2 regions of the Streptomyces sp. NPDC003023 genome follow, and region 1 is predicted to be linked to the other one. Evidence: riboswitches for the same ligand, from Rfam matches in the RefSeq annotation. Region 1 holds a riboswitch; the other holds the start of a gene.
The links. A riboswitch is a leader RNA that binds a small molecule or an ion and turns the genes downstream of it on or off. The one in region 1 is predicted to bind S-adenosylmethionine.

Region 1 (7,457 bases):
GTCCTTCTGGAGACCCAGCCATGAGCCGTACCCCCTACCGCATCGCCGTCGCACCGAGCGGCTTCAAGGAGTCGCTGACCGCCCATGAGGCCGCCGAGTCGATCGCGCGGGGCCTGCGCAGGGTGGTACCCGACGCCGTCATCGATCTGATCCCGCTGGTGGACGGCGGTGAGGGTACGGCGGAGGCGCTGGCGGCCGCGACCGGCGGCAGGCTCGTGCCACGCATCGCGACCGGGCCGCTCGGCAGCCCCGTGCACACGCACTTCGCGCTGCTGGGCGACGGCACCGCCGTCGTGGAGATGGCCGCCGTCGCCGGGCTTGCTCTGGTGCCGCCGGACCGCCGCGACCCGTGCGCCACCACCACCTACGGCGTGGGAGAGCTGGTCCGTGCCGCGCTGGACACCGGTGCGCGCAGGATCCTGGTCGGCTGCGGCGACTCCGGCACGTCCGACGGCGGGGCGGGCGCGCTTCAGGCCCTCGGCGTCCGGCTCCTGGACGCCGAGGGAGTCGAGTTGCCCCGAGGGGGGCGGGAGTTGCGGCGCCTGGACCGCATCGACACCGCCGGCCTCGATGCGCGGGTCGCCGGTGCGGAGATCCTGGTGGCGTGCAACCCGTACAACGTCCTGTGCGGACGGCACGGTGTCGCCCGGGTCTTCGGCCCCCAGAAGGGCGCGACACCGGCGCAGGTCGAGATGCTGTCGGCGGCCCTCGAACGGTGGGCGGCGCTGCTCACCGACACGCTGCCGGTCCCGGTCGATCTGCGGACGGCCCCCGGCACCGGGGCGTCGGGCGGTCTGGGCGCGGGGCTCGCCGCGCTCGGCGCCCGGCTGCTGCCACGCTTCGACGTGCTGCTGGACCATGTGGATCTGGACGCCCGGCTGGCCCGCGCCGATCTGGTGATCACCGCGGAGGGCGCCCTGGACCAGCAGACCGTGCGCGGCAAGGTCCCTGCCGAGGTGGCGCACCGGGCGCGCGCCGCCGAAAAGCCCGTACTGGCGCTCGCCGGGACGCTCGGCGCCGGCGTCCGCGAGATCACCGCCGCGGGCGTGGACGCCTACGGCTCGATCGTGCCGGCGCCCGTGGCGCTGCCAGAGGCCCTGGACCGGGCAGGCGAGTTCCTCGCCGACGCCGCCGAGCGGGCGCTGCGGATGGTGCTGGTCGGCACCCGTCTCGCGGCCTGACTCAGCCCCGGTCGGGGACGCAGCGGCCGTCCTCCGTGCGGTACTTCCACTGCGCGCCGTCGCGGACCAGTTCCCTCACGGCGCGCACGAACCGCTCCACGTGCTCGTCCGGCGTGCCCGCGCCGAAGCTGACGCGGATGGCGTTGAGGGACCTCTCCCCCGGCACCGCCTCCGGCGCGCCGCACTCGCCGACGTCCTGCGGGTCGCTGCCCAGCAGGGTGCGCACCAGCGGGTGCGCGCAGAACAGGCCGTCCCGTACACCGATGCCGTACTCGGCGGACAGCGCCGCGGCGAAGTGCGAGCTGTTCCAGCCGTCCACGACGAAGGAGATCACGCCGACCCGGGGGGCGTCGTCACCGAACAGCGAGAGCACCCTGACCTCCGGCACCTCGGCCAGACCCGCCCGGACCTTCGCGATCAGGTGCTGCTCGCGGGCGACCAGTGCCTCGAAGCCCGCCTCCGTGAGCGCCTTGCACGCGGAGGCGATCGAGTAGACACCGATCACGTTCGGGGAGCCCGCCTCGTGCCGTGCGGCAGTGGTGTGCCATTCGACGTCGACGCCGCCGTCGGCCCGCCGCGCGACCGTGCGCGACGCCCCGCCGCCCGCCAGGTACGGCTCCGCCTCCCGCAGCCAGTCGGCCCGCCCGGCAAGCACTCCGGAACCGAACGGCGCGTACAGCTTGTGCCCGGAGAAAGCCACCCAGTCGACGCCGAGTTCCCGGACGGACACCGGGTGGTGGGGTGCCAGCTGGGCGGCGTCGAGCACGATGCGGGCGCCGTGCGCGTGGGCCGCGGCCGCCAGTTCCCTCACCGGCCACAGCTCACCGGTGACGTTCGAGGCGCCGGTGACGCACACCAGCGCGGGCCCGTGGGGGTCGCGGGCGGCGAGCGCGCTCTCGAGCGTGCGCACGGCCTCGTCCGGCGTGCGGGGCGCGTTCAGGTAGGTCACGCGGGCGCCCCTCCACGGGAGCAGCGACGCGTGGTGCTCGGTCTCGAAGACGAACACCTCGCAGCCGGCCGGGAGCGCCGCGGCGAGCAGCCCCAGCGAGTCGGTGGTGGAGCGGGTGAAGACGACCTGGTCGCCCTCCCGGCAGTCGAGGAACTCGTGGACCTGGACCCGGCTGTTCTCGAACAGGTCCGTGGACAGCTGCGAGAGGTACCCGGCACCCCGGTGCACGCTGCCGTAGTACGGGGCGTACGCGGCGACGTCGTCCCAGACGCGCTGGAGGGCGGGGGCGCTGGCCGCGTAGTCGAGGGCCGCGTAGGTGACTTCGCCGCCGGTGACGAGCGGGACGGTGACGTCCCGGCCGAGGACCGGCAGCGGGGCACAGTGGGAGGGGTCGGCGGCGGTGTCGGCGACAGCGGTCTCGGCGGTGTTCGGGTACGCGGACATGGCGGTGTCTCCCAGCTGGGGTACCCCCACCGAAGGTGGGGGGGAGAAAGGCGAATCGGCTTCGGAAACCCGGATACGGGTGTGCCTCTGCGCACGGACGTCGCCGTGCGAGGGCGTGATGAAGAAGGGGCTGGAACGCCCTATCGCATTCGCTTGCTCACGAGACTGCTCCCTTGAGGACCAGGACCCCAGGGACGCGGCATTCGACGATGCCGCGGGGGTCCGCGCTTGCCACAGACCTCGCTGCCTGCGGCCTGGTCTTCACCCGGGGCACCCCGCCACGGACGGAGGGTTGCCGGACAGCGGGCCGGGGCCGTAATCGCTGTCACTCATGACCTTGGGAAGCATCCTGCCACACGTTCCGCACAGCGCAAGGGCGCGGTCCGCGATGCGGACCGCGCCCTCGTCACAGTCAGGAGTTGCTGGCCGCCACCCAGCGCTCCAGCGCCGCCCTGGCCGCGCCGGAGTCGATCGACCGTGCCGCCAGGGCCATGCCGGCCGCCAGTCGCTCGTTCAGCGTGCCGTCCGTCGGCTCCAGCGCGGTCAGCGCCGCCGCCGAGTTGAGCAGCACCGCGTCCCGTACGGGGCCGGTCTCGCCGCCCAGCAGCCGGCGTGCCACGTCCGCGTTGTACGACGCGTCCGCTCCCCGAAGCGCCTCCACGGGTACGAGGTCGATGCCGATGTCACGCGGGTCGAACGTCTCCTCCCGCACGGCGCCGTCCCGGACGACCCACACACGGGACGTGGCCGTCGTCGTCAGCTCGTCGAGACCGTCGTCGCCGCGGAAGACCAGGGCGGACGAACCGCGCTCCGCGAGCACCCCCGCCACGATCGGCGCCATCCTGGCGTCGGCCACACCGGTGGCCTGTGCCCTGACCTTCGCGGGGTTGGTGAGTGGTCCGAGGAAGTTGAAGACCGTGCGGATGCCGAGTTCCTTGCGGGCGACGGCGACGTGCCGCAGCGCCGGGTGGAACCTGACCGCGAAGCAGAAGGTGATGCCCGCCTCCGCGGCGACCTCGACGACGCGCTGCGGGGTCAGTTCCAGGTTGACGCCAAGCTTCTCCAGTACGTCTGACGCGCCGCTCGCGGAGGACGCGGCGCGGTTGCCGTGCTTGACGACCTTGGCACCGGTGCCCGCGACGACGATCGCGGACATGGTGGAGATGTTGACGGTCTTCGCGCCGTCGCCGCCGGTGCCGACGATGTCGACGCTTTGACCGGGCACCTCGATCAGGTTGGCGTGCTCGTACATCGTCCGCACCAGACCGGAGATCTCCTCGACGGTCTCGCCCTTGGCGCGCAGCGCGGTGACGAAGCCCGCGATCTGGGCGTTGGTGGCCTCGCCGCTCAGGATGCGGTCCATGGCCCAGGCGGTGGCGTCGGCGCTCTGGTCGCGGTTGTCGAGGAGGGCGTTCAGCACGCCGGGCCAGGAGTAGGCCGCCGCGCTGTCGCCGCCAACCGGGGTCCATACGTTCATGGTCCGCTCCTGGGTCCACATGCTGGTTCCCCCCACCGGCCGCCAGGCCGTAGGGGGCGGGCAGGGTCCACCCTATCGAGGCTGCGGGGACAGCGAAGGGCCCCGTCCATCGAGTGGACGGGGCCCGCGCTGTGGCGACGCTTCAGTCAGGTGATCAGTGGTGGCCGTGGCCGCTGGTGATCTCCTTGTACTCCTCGGTCGTCGGCTTGGGGATCTGGTTGTCCCCGCCGTAGTAGCCCTTGCTGAGCTTGACGCGCAGCTTCTCGGTGAGCTTGACCTTGCGGCGCACGCCGTTCTCGTCGACCGTGGGGCCGATCTCGGCGGGCGCGTACTGCTCGTGCGCGGTCAGCTTGTACAGGTCGCCCTGCGACAGCGGCTCGTGGACCTCGACGAACTCACCGTGCGGCAGGCGCTTGATGATGCCGGACTCGCGTCCGTGCAGCACCTTCTCCTTGTCGCGCCGCTGCAGACCCAGGCAGATCCGCTTGGTGATGATGAACGCCAGGACCGGTCCGACGAAGTACGTGATCCGGACGAACCAGGTGATCGCGTTGATCGACATGTGGAACTGCGTCGCGAAGATGTCGTTTCCGCCGCCGAGCAGCATGATCACGTAGCCGGTGACCCAGGCGACACCCAGGGCGGTACGCGTCGGGGCGTTGCGCGGACGGTCCAGGATGTGGTGCTCACGCTTGTCGCCGGTGATCCACGACTCGATGAACGGGTACACCGCCAGCGCCGCGAGGACCACACCGAAGAGCATCAGCGGGATGAACACGCCCAGGACGAGCGTGTGGCCCCACAGGTTGATCTCCCAGCCGGGCATCACTCGGACGAGACCCTCGGCGAAGCCCATGTACCAGTCGGGCTGGGCGCCGGTGGACACCATGTCCGGCCGGTACGGGCCGAGGGCCCACACCGGGTTGATGGTGAACATGCCGGCGATCAGCGCGATGACACCGAAGACCAGGAAGAAGAAGCCTCCGGCCTTGGCCATGTACACCGGCAGCAGCGGCATGCCGACGACGTTCTTGTTCGTACGGCCGGGGCCCGCGAACTGGGTGTGCTTGTGGTAGAAGACCAGGATCAGGTGCGCCACCACGAGGCCGAGCATGATGCCCGGCAGCAGCAGGATGTGGATCGAGTAGAACCGCGCCACCATGTCGTGGCCCGGGAACTCCCCGCCGAACAGGAACATCGAGATGTAGGTGCCGACGATCGGCATCGACAGGATCGCGCCCTGGGTGAAGCGGACACCGGTGCCGGAGAGCAGGTCGTCCGGGAGCGAGTAACCGGTGAACCCGGTGAACATGCCGAGGACGAACAGCAGGAAGCCGAACAGCCAGTTGATCTCACGCGGCTTGCGGAACGCGCCCGTGAAGAAGACGCGCATCATGTGCACGAACATCGCGGCGAGGAAGATCAGCGCGGCCCAGTGGTGGATCTGCCGGATGAGCAGACCACCGCGGACGTCGAAGCTGATGTCCAGCGTCGAGGCGTACGCCTCGGTCATCCGGATGCCCTGCATCGGCACGTACGAGCCGTGGTACTCGATCTCGTTCATGCTCGGGTGGAAGAACAGCGTCAGGTACACACCCGTGAGGATGATGATGATGAAGCTGTAGAGCGCGATCTCGCCGAGCATGAAGGACCAGTGGTCCGGGAAGATCTTGCGCATGTTGGCCTTGGCCAACGAGTAGATCCCGAGCCGGCCGTCGGCCCAGTCGGCGACCTTCTCGCCGGCCGGAGCCTTCCGCTTCGTGTCTGTTGCAGTACTCATCCGCGCTCCCAGAAGGCAGGACCGACGGGCTCTTCGAAGTCGCCGAGCGCCTCGAGGTTGCCCTCGGCGTTCACACCGATCCGCAGCTGCGGAAGCGGGTGACCGGCCGGACCGAAGATGACGCGGGCGCCGTCGGAGAGGTCGAAGGTGGACTGGTGGCACGGGCAGAGGACGTGGTGCGTCTGCTGCTCGTACAGGCTGATCGGGCAACCGACGTGGGTGCAGATCTTCGAGTAGGCCACGATGCCCTCGTGGGACCACTCGAGCTCACGCTTGTCCTTGATGTCGTCCGGCTGGAGCCGGACGATCATCAGGGCCGCCTTGGCGATCTCGGTGTTGAAGTTGTGGTCGCTCTCCTCCAGGCCCTCGGGCATGGCGAAGGTCAGCGACCCGACCACGACGTCCTCGGGACGCAGCGGCTCGTTCGTGTTCATGTTGATGAGCTGCTTGCCCTTGGCCCACAGGGTCTTGCGGAGCTTGTTCTCCGGCAGCGGGCCGAGCTCGCGCAGCAGCACCACACCGGAGAGCGGCACCATGGCCAGCGCGCCAAACATGGTGTTGCGGATCAGCTTGCGCCGTCCGATCGCGGACTCCCTGGCACCGTCCGCGAAGTCGGCCATGACCTTGGCCTTGACCTCGGGCGTCGCCTCGATCGCGTGACGCTCGTCGGCGACCTCCACGTCGGACATCAGGGTGCGTGCCCAGTGGACCGCGCCCGCGCCGATGCAGAACAGGGCGAGACCCAGCGTCGTACCCAGCGAGAAGTTCAGGGCGCTGATGTGCCCGAACGGCCAGATGTAGACGATCTTGTCGACCGGGAAGATCACGAACGCGGCGATGAAGCCGACCGTCGCGAGCATCGACAGCGTGAACAGGAAGGCCACTGCGCGCTCGGAGCGCTTGGCGGCCCGCTCGTCGATGTCCTGGATGCGCGGCTTGTGGGCCGGCAGTCCCGGGTCGGCCAACGGATCGTCGTGGCGCTGTGCGACGGCGGTGGTGCCACCGTGGGTCGCGTCGTGCGCGGCGCCCTGCTCTGCCGGCAGGTTCTCTTCTGGAATGTCTTGGCTACTCATGACTTCTTGGCCTTAGCGGTGTGGGCCGCGACCCAGATGGCAACAGCGATCAGCGAGCCGAGACCGAAGATCCAGCCGAACAGACCCTCACTGACGGGGCCCAGGCCACCCAGCGCGAAGCCGCCGGGGGTCGGCGTCTCCTCGCCGTTCACGGTCTTGACGTACGCGATGATGTCCCGCTTCTGCTGCTCGGGCATCGTGGTGTCGGGGAAGGAGGGCATGTTCTGCGGGCCGGTCTGCATGGCCTCGTAGAGGTGCTTGGGGCTGACGCCCTCCAGGCTCGGGGCGTACTTGCCCTCGGTCAGCGCGCCGCCCTCGCCGGTGAAGTTGTGGCACTGGGCGCAGTTGTTGCGGAACAGCTCGCCACCCTTGGCGATGTCCGCGCCCTCCGGGCTGTACTGCTTCTCGGTCGGCGTGATCGGACCGGCGCCCAGGGAGGCGACGTACGCCGCGAGCTGGTCGATCTCGGCCTGCGAGTAGATGTTCTTCTTCTTGGGTACCTGCGCGCCGGGCTGCTGGGCGGGCATACGGCCGGTGGCGACCTGGAAGTCTA
Region 2 (7,457 bases), on a different contig from region 1:
AATTCCCGGGGGAGGGATCAGCCGCCGGCGACGGCGGGAATGATCGACACGCCCGCACCGTCGGGCGTGGCCGTCTCGAGGCCCTGCTCAAAACGGACGTCGTCGTCGTTCACGTACACGTTGACGAAGCGGCGCAGCTTGCCCTGATCGTCCAGGACGCGGGCCGCGATGCCGGTGTGGTTCTTCTCCAGGTCCGCGATGACCTCGGCGAGGGTCGCGCCCTGTGCCGGGACCTCGGCCTGGCCACCCGTGTACGTACGGAGGATGGTGGGGATGCGGACGTTGACGCTCATGTTCGTCGCCTCTCAGGAGTGGATGGTCAGTGGGCGGCCAGGCCGGCGTCGCGGAACGCGTCCAGGCTCGGGCGGATGACGGCGGTCGCCTGCGAGGTCTCGGCCACCGCGTCGAGGGTCTTGAGGCCGTCGCCGGTGTTCAGGACGACGGTGGTGAGCGCCGGGTCGAGCACGCCCGCCTCGATCAGCTTCTTCGTCACACCCACCGTCACGCCACCCGCCGTCTCGGCGAAGATGCCCTCGGTACGGGCCAGCAGCTTGATCGCGTCGACGACCTGCTCGTCGTTCACGTCCTCGACCGCCCCGCCGGTGCGGCGCGCGATGTCCAGCACGTACGGACCGTCGGCCGGGTTGCCGATGGCGAGCGACTTGGCGATGGTGTTCGGCTTCTGGGGCCGTACGACGTCGTGCCCGGCCTTGAAGGCGGTCGACACCGGCGAGCAGCCCTCGGCCTGGGCACCGAAGATCTTGTACGGCTTGTCCTCGACGAGCCCGAGCGCGATCAGCTCCTGGAGGCCCTTGTCGATCTTCGTGAGCTGCGAGCCCGACGCGATCGGCACCACGAGCTGGTCCGGCAGCCGCCAGCCGAGCTGCTCGCAGATCTCGTACGCCAGGGTCTTGGAGCCCTCCGCGTAGTACGGGCGGAGGTTGACGTTGACGAAGCCCCAGCCCTCGCCCAGCGGATCACCGATGAGCTCGGAGCAGAAACGGTTCACGTCGTCGTAGTTGCCCTCGATGCCGACGAGCTCCCCGCCGTACACCGCGGCCATGACGACCTTGCCCTGCTCCAGGTCGTGCGGGATGAACACGCAGGAGCGGAATCCGGCCCGCGCGGCGGCGGCGCCGACCGCGCCGGCGAGGTTGCCGGTGGAGGAGCAGGACAGGGTGGTGAAGCCGAAGGCGCGGGCGGCCTCGATGGCCTGGGCGACGACCCGGTCCTTGAACGAGTGCGTCGGGTTTCCGGAGTCGTCCTTGATGAACAGACCGCCGGTGACGCCCAGTTCACGGGCGAGGTTGTCGGCCTTGACCAGCTTGGTCCAGCCCGGGTTCAGGTTCGGCTTGTCGGCCACGTCCGCGGGGACGGGAAGCAGGGGGGCGTAGCGCCAGATGTTGGCCGGTCCGGCCTCGATCCGCTTCCGCAGTTCTTCCGGGCTGCCGCTCGGCAGGTCGTATGCGACTTCGAGCGGCCCGAAACACTCGGCGCAGGCGAAGATGGGGCCGAGCTCGAAACGCTGTCCGCACTCGCGGCACGCGAGTGCGGCGGCGGGGCCGAGGTCCACGGAGGTGGAAGCGGGGGCGGTGGTGTTTGCGGAGGTGCTTGCGACAGTCTGCGCAGCCATGATGGCGAGGCCCTTTCTCCTCATCTTCCTCGTGACGCACTTCGCCACAAGACGGAATTGGCACCTTCCCCACCGTGACCTCGCGGTCGGCGGGAGGGTTGCCGGGGCTTCAACGGGCCGTTCCCTCTGCCCCTCTGGATGAGCGGTATGGCACCGGACGTGCGGTCCGGGCGTTTGTGTGCTTGGACCCCCCGAGATGCGAGGGTCGTTCGCGTTGCTCAAGACTGTAACCGAAGCACCGGACGGTTGAGATAGTCGTCCGAGTCGCGAGATGGGTCACACGGCCGACTGTCAAGGGAGATGGAAGTGCTCGATGAGGTCGCGCGCTGGTTGAGCCGGCGCTCCTGGTCAGCATCCGACCGTTCCCTGGACCGGCTGCTGTCCGCCAAGGTCAGGCAGGGTACGACGGTCAGTGTCGTGCTTCCCGCGCTCAACGAGGAGGCGACGGTCGGGGACATCGTCACGATCATCCGCCGGGAGCTGATGGAGAACGTCCGGCTCGTCGACGAGCTGGTCGTGATCGACTCGGCCTCGAGCGACCGTACGTCCGAGGTGGCCGCGGCCGCCGGTGCGCGGGTGGTGCACCGGGACGCGATCCTGCCCGGACTGCCCGCGGTGGCGGGCAAGGGCGAGGTGCTGTGGCGTTCCCTGATGGTGACAAGCGGTGACATCGTCTGTTTCTGCGACTCGGACCTGCGGGACTTCTCCCCCGACTTCGTCTCCGGCATCGTCGGCCCGCTGCTGACCGAGCCGGACGTCCAGTTCGTCAAGGCGATGTACGACCGCCCGCTGGGCGGCGGCGCTGCCCCCGGCCCGGACGGGGCACCGGCCCAGGGCGGCCGGGTGACGGAACTGGTGGCCCGGCCGCTGCTGAACCTGCACTGGCCGCAGCTCGCCGGGTTCGTCCAGCCGCTGGGCGGCGAGTACGCGGCACGGCGCTCGCTGCTGGAACGCCTGCCCTTCCCCGTCGGCTACGGCGTGGAGCTGGGTCTGCTGGTCGACTCGCTGAACCTGGTCGGCCTGGACGCGCTGGCCCAGGTCGACGTCGGCACCCGCAAGCACCGCCACCAGGACGGGCAGGCGCTCGGCAGGATGGCCGCGACGATCTACCGCACCGCTCAACTGCGGCTTTCCCGACCGCACTTGGTGCGCCCGTCGATCACCCAGTTCGAGCGGGTGGACAACGGGTTCGCCCCACGGACGTACCAGGTGGACACCGAGGAGCGGCCGCCGATGCTCGAGATCGGTGAGTACGCGGCGCGTCGCGCGGCATAAACAGAACCTTCCGGTCAGTTTGCATACATTTCCTATGTATGGGACCTATCGGATTTCTGGCTCCGTCACACGGCAGGCACCGCAGGCACCGCAGGGACACCACGTCCGGCACCCACGAGCGGCTGTCCCGTCTCCTCGGCACGCTGGCGGTCACCGCCGCCGCGGCCCTCGGGCCCGCCCTCCCGGCGACGGCCCTGCCGTCACACCCCGCCGCACCGGCCCCGCAAGGGACCTTGGAGCGTGACACGGCCCCGGCCCCCGCACCGGAGTACCAGGTGGAGATGGCCCGCACCGGGGGCACGGCCGAACAGCTGTGGCTCCTGGGCGGTATCGCCCTGAGCCTGGCGGCGGCGGGCCTCGTCGCCCTGGCCGCCACCCGCGCCCGCCGTCGCGACCACTGACCGGTGGGCCCGCGGCGCCACGGCCGGATCATGCCCGGAAACACACGTTTGAGGCCCAGCGGTACGGGCTAGGTTTCGCCACATGGTCTCCGACGCAGCCCAGATTCTCGTCGCGTCCAACCGCGGCCCTGTCTCCTACGCGCTGAACGACGACGGAGAACTCGACGCCCGCCGCGGTGGTGGAGGACTCGTCTCCGGCCTGTCCGCCATCGGCTCGGACGCACAGTCGCTGTGGGTCTGCGCGGCACTGGGCGACGGCGACCGCGAGGCCGTACGGCGAGGGGTCGGCGAGCCGGGCGTACGGATGCTCGACATCGACGCGACCGTCCACGCCGACGCGTACAACGGCGTCGCCAACTCGGTGCTCTGGTTCGTCCACCACATGCTGTACCAGACGCCCCTCGAGCCGGCCTTCGGTCAGGAGTTCCGGCGGCAGTGGGGCGCGTACCGGCTCTACAACCTGGCGTTCGCGGAGGCGCTCGCCGAGGAGGCGGCCGACGACGCGGTGGTGCTGGTGCAGGACTACCACCTGGCGCTGGTGCCGGGGATGGTCCGCGAACTCCGCCCCGACCTGCGGATCGGGCACTTCTCGCACACCCCGTGGGCGCCACCGGAGTACTTCCGGATGCTGCCGGGCGACATCGCGGAGGAACTGCTGCTCGGAATGTTGGGCGCGGACCGCCTGGGGTTCCTGACCCAGCGCTGGCTGCGGGCGTTCCAGAGCTGCGCCGCATCCGTGCTGGTGCAGTACGACGGGGCGTCGCTGTGGCCCAAGGACCAGGAGCCTGCCTTCGAGTACCGGATCCCGGGCCACGGCCGCAGGCGGACACGGCTCGGGGTCCACGGACTCGGCGCCGACGGCGACTTCCTGCGGGAGCGCTCGGCGCGGTCCGACGTGGACGACCGCATGGCCGCCCTGCGCGAGCAGGCGGGTGAGGGCCGCAGCACGATCGTGCGGGTGGACCGCACCGAGCTGTCCAAGAACATCGTCCGCGGACTGCTGGCCTACCGGGAGCTGCTGGAGCAGCGTCCACAGTGGCGCGAGCGCGTCGTGCACATCGCCCTCGCCTACCCCTCGCGCCAGGATCTCGCGGTCTACCGCGACTACACGGCCGAGGTCTCCCGGCTCGCGGACGAGATCAACGCCCAGTACGGCACGGACGGCTGGACGCCCGTGGTGGTGCACGTCGAGGACGACTTCGCACGCTCACTGGCCGCGTACCGGATGGCCGACGTGGCGCTGGTCAACCCGATCAGGGACGGCATGAACCTGGTCGCCAAGGAAATCCCCGTCGTTACCGACCTCGGCTGCGCGCTGGTGCTGTCACGAGAGGCGGGCGCCCACGAGGAGCTCGGCGACGACGCGATCACCGTCAACCCGTACGACGTCAGCGGCACCGCCGCCGCGTTGCACGAGGCGCTGGCCATGCCGGCCGACGAGCGGGCCGAGCGCTCCAAGCGCCTGGCGGCGGCAGCGACCGCGCTGCCCCCGCGGCAGTGGTTCCTCGACCAGCTGAACGCGCTGCGCGACGGCGATTAGAGGCGCGGCGCGGGGGCGGTCGGCGACGGCCTGCGCGCCACCGGAGAGCGAGACGACACCGACAGGCCGACCCCGCTCCCGAAGGGTGGCCGACCGACGCCACGCGAAGGGCGACCGACCGACGCGGCGCGAAGGTGGTCAGAGGCGCTGCGCGAGGGCCGCCAGGTAGTCGGCCACCTGGCCCGGGCCCGGCAGCACCAGGTCGGCGCGTTCCGCGAGTTCGGTGACCTCGCTGCCGCTGCACAGCAGCAGGCCGGGAACGCCGTCGGAGCGGAGCTTGTCGACGGCCCCGTACGCGGCGAGGTCGCCCAGGTCGTCACCCGCGTACAGGACGGCCTCGGCCCCGGTCTCGCGTACGTACTCCGACAGTGCGACGCCCTTGTCCATGCCCGGTGGACGGAGCTCCAGGACCATGCGCCCGGGCTCCAGGATCAGCCCGTGCCGGGAGGCGAGCGCCGCGAGAGGCTCGCGAAGGGCGTCGAAGGCGGCCTGCGGGTCCTCGGCGCGGCGGGTGTGCACCGCGACGGCACGGCCCTTCTCCTCGATCCAGGTGCCGTGCCAGGCGCCGATCCCGTCGAGGAAGCCGGGGAGCTCGGCCCGTGCGGCGGCGACCCCGGGGTCGGGGGCCGGCGCCCGGACGGTGCCCGTGACCGCGTCCCAGCGCTCCGCGCCGTAGTGGCCGAGGACGACGAGGTGGTCGAGGCCCTCGACGCCGGCGAAGCCGCCGTAGCGGACGGCGACCCCGGCTGGGCGGCCGGTGATCACCGCGACGGAGGCCACCTTCGGCGCGAGGGCCGCGAGCGCGGGGACGGCGCGCTCATGGGCGCGGGCCTGTTCGGGGTCGGGCACGATCTCGGCGAGCGTGCCGTCGAAGTCGAGGGCGATCACGGCCCGGCGGGGCCGTTCGAGGAGGGCCGCGATGCCGTCACGACCGGCAGGGGTGGACGGCGTCGGCATGGAGTCGGCTGCTTCTGCGTACGGGGAGCTGCCCATGCTCCCGACCCTATCGGCGACTTCTCCTCGCGTCCCGCACACGGCGAAGCCGGTTGACGGTGACCGGATCGTGGGCGAGGGCACGGGCGTCGTCGAGGAGGGCGTTGAGCAGTTGGTAGTAGCGGACCGGGGACATGCCGAGCTGCTCCCTGATGGCCCGCTCCTTGACCCCGGGCCCCGGCCAGGAACGCCGCTCCATGGCCAGGACTGCCCGGTCCCGCTCGGGGAGCTCGTGGTCGTCCGGCCCCTCGGTGCCGGGCCCCTGGTCGTCGGTCATACGATCCAACATATCGGCGCCCACTGACGGGTCGGACCCGTCGGCGTCAGGTCGTCCCCGACCGCCCGGTGGCCCGGCCCCGGCAACGGGGTCACTCCGCGTTCTCGGCCGCCCTGGCGTCCTGGGATATTCGGTCCAGGGTGCGCGCGGCGCTGCCGCCCGGTGCCACGGCGCCGCCGATGTTCTTCTTGATGTTCTCGCTCACCGAGGCCCACGACGTCTTGCCCACCGGCGGGAGCACGGAGCCCGGCAGGACCTCCAGGAACTCCCTGAGGTTCGCGTGCTCCGGGTCGTGCTTCATCGCCTCCTGGGCGGAGACGGTCACCGGAAGGAGGTCGTTCCCTCCGGCGAACTCGATGACGTTCGCGTCGGTGAAGAGGAAGTCGAGGAACTTGCCGATCTCCTCGCGGTGGCCGTTCTGCTTGAAGCCCATGATCCAGTCCGCGACGCCCATCGACGCGTCCGCCTGGCCGTCCCTGCCCGGCAGCGCCACCTTGCCGACCTTGACGCCGGCCTTCTCCGCGGCCGGCAGCAGCGACGGGTGACCGTTGAGCATGCCCACCTCACCGCGGGTGAACGCGGCGAAGGCGTCCTTGCGGTTGAGCTTGCCGGGAGCGACCGGGCCGGTGAGCTCCTCGTCGACGAGGTTCTCCTTCAGCCAGTCGAAGGTGTCGATGTTCGCCTGCGAGTCGATGGCGTACTTGCCGAGCTCGTCGGTGTAGCCACCGCCGCCGCTGAGCAGCCACATCATCGTCTCCGCCTGGGCCTCCTCCGGACCGAGCGGCAGAGCGAAGGGGTACTTGACGTCGGTGTTCAGCTTGAGCTGCTCCGCGTCCTCCTTCAGCTCCTTCCAGGTCCTGGGGGCCTTGGTGATCCCGGCCTCCGTGAAGAGCTCCTTGTTGTAGAAGAGCAGCCGGGTGGAGGCGACGAAGGGCATGCCGTACTGGGTGCGCTTCATCTCGCCCGCCTCTGTGAGCGGGGGCAGGAAGTTCGACTGGACCGGGATGGACAGCATCTGGTCGGCGGAGTACAGCTTGTCCGCCGCGGCGTAGTCGGCGTAGGCGCCGATCTGCGCGATGTCGGGGGCCTTGCCCGCCTTGACCATCTCGGCGACCTTGCGGTCCACGTCGTTCCACGACTCGATCTGGACCTCGACCTTGATGCCGGGGTTCTCGGCTTCGAAGGCGGCCGTCAGATCGGCCCAGTAATTCTTGCTGCTCTCGCCGCCCGCGACGTCGTAGTCGGCGGCCACCAGCTTCAGCGTGACGGAGTCACCGGAGCCACTGACGCTTCCGCAGCCCGCGAGTGACACCGTCGTACCCAGTGCGGCAACTGCCG

Region 2: another riboswitch for S-adenosylmethionine. It lies ahead of thrC (threonine synthase); the one in region 1 lies ahead of ACFYV1_RS10030 (aminotransferase class V-fold PLP-dependent enzyme).

The regions. Positions count from the first base shown of each region.
Region 1 covers NZ_JBIAPL010000002.1:385,482-392,938, reverse strand. The annotation lists gene ACFYV1_RS10040 (SLC13 family permease) at 1-24, shown strand, start outside; gene ACFYV1_RS10035 (glycerate kinase) at 21-1,181, shown strand; gene ACFYV1_RS10030 (aminotransferase class V-fold PLP-dependent enzyme) at 1,183-2,574, opposite strand; SAM riboswitch class IV at 2,794-2,911, opposite strand; gene trpD (anthranilate phosphoribosyltransferase) at 2,987-4,051, opposite strand; gene ACFYV1_RS10020 (cytochrome bc complex cytochrome b subunit) at 4,206-5,831, opposite strand; gene ACFYV1_RS10015 (Rieske 2Fe-2S domain-containing protein) at 5,828-6,904, opposite strand; gene ACFYV1_RS10010 (c-type cytochrome) at 6,901-7,457, opposite strand, start outside.
Region 2 covers NZ_JBIAPL010000005.1:359,118-366,574, forward strand. The annotation lists gene ACFYV1_RS19695 (MoaD/ThiS family protein) at 18-293, opposite strand; gene thrC (threonine synthase) at 320-1,633, opposite strand; SAM riboswitch class I at 1,651-1,778, opposite strand; gene ACFYV1_RS19705 (glucosyl-3-phosphoglycerate synthase) at 1,940-2,908, shown strand; gene ACFYV1_RS19710 (hypothetical protein) at 2,947-3,309, shown strand; gene ACFYV1_RS19715 (trehalose-6-phosphate synthase) at 3,392-4,849, shown strand; gene otsB (trehalose-phosphatase) at 4,988-5,842, opposite strand; gene ACFYV1_RS19725 (DUF3263 domain-containing protein) at 5,853-6,119, opposite strand; gene ACFYV1_RS19730 (ABC transporter substrate-binding protein) at 6,211-7,457, opposite strand, start outside.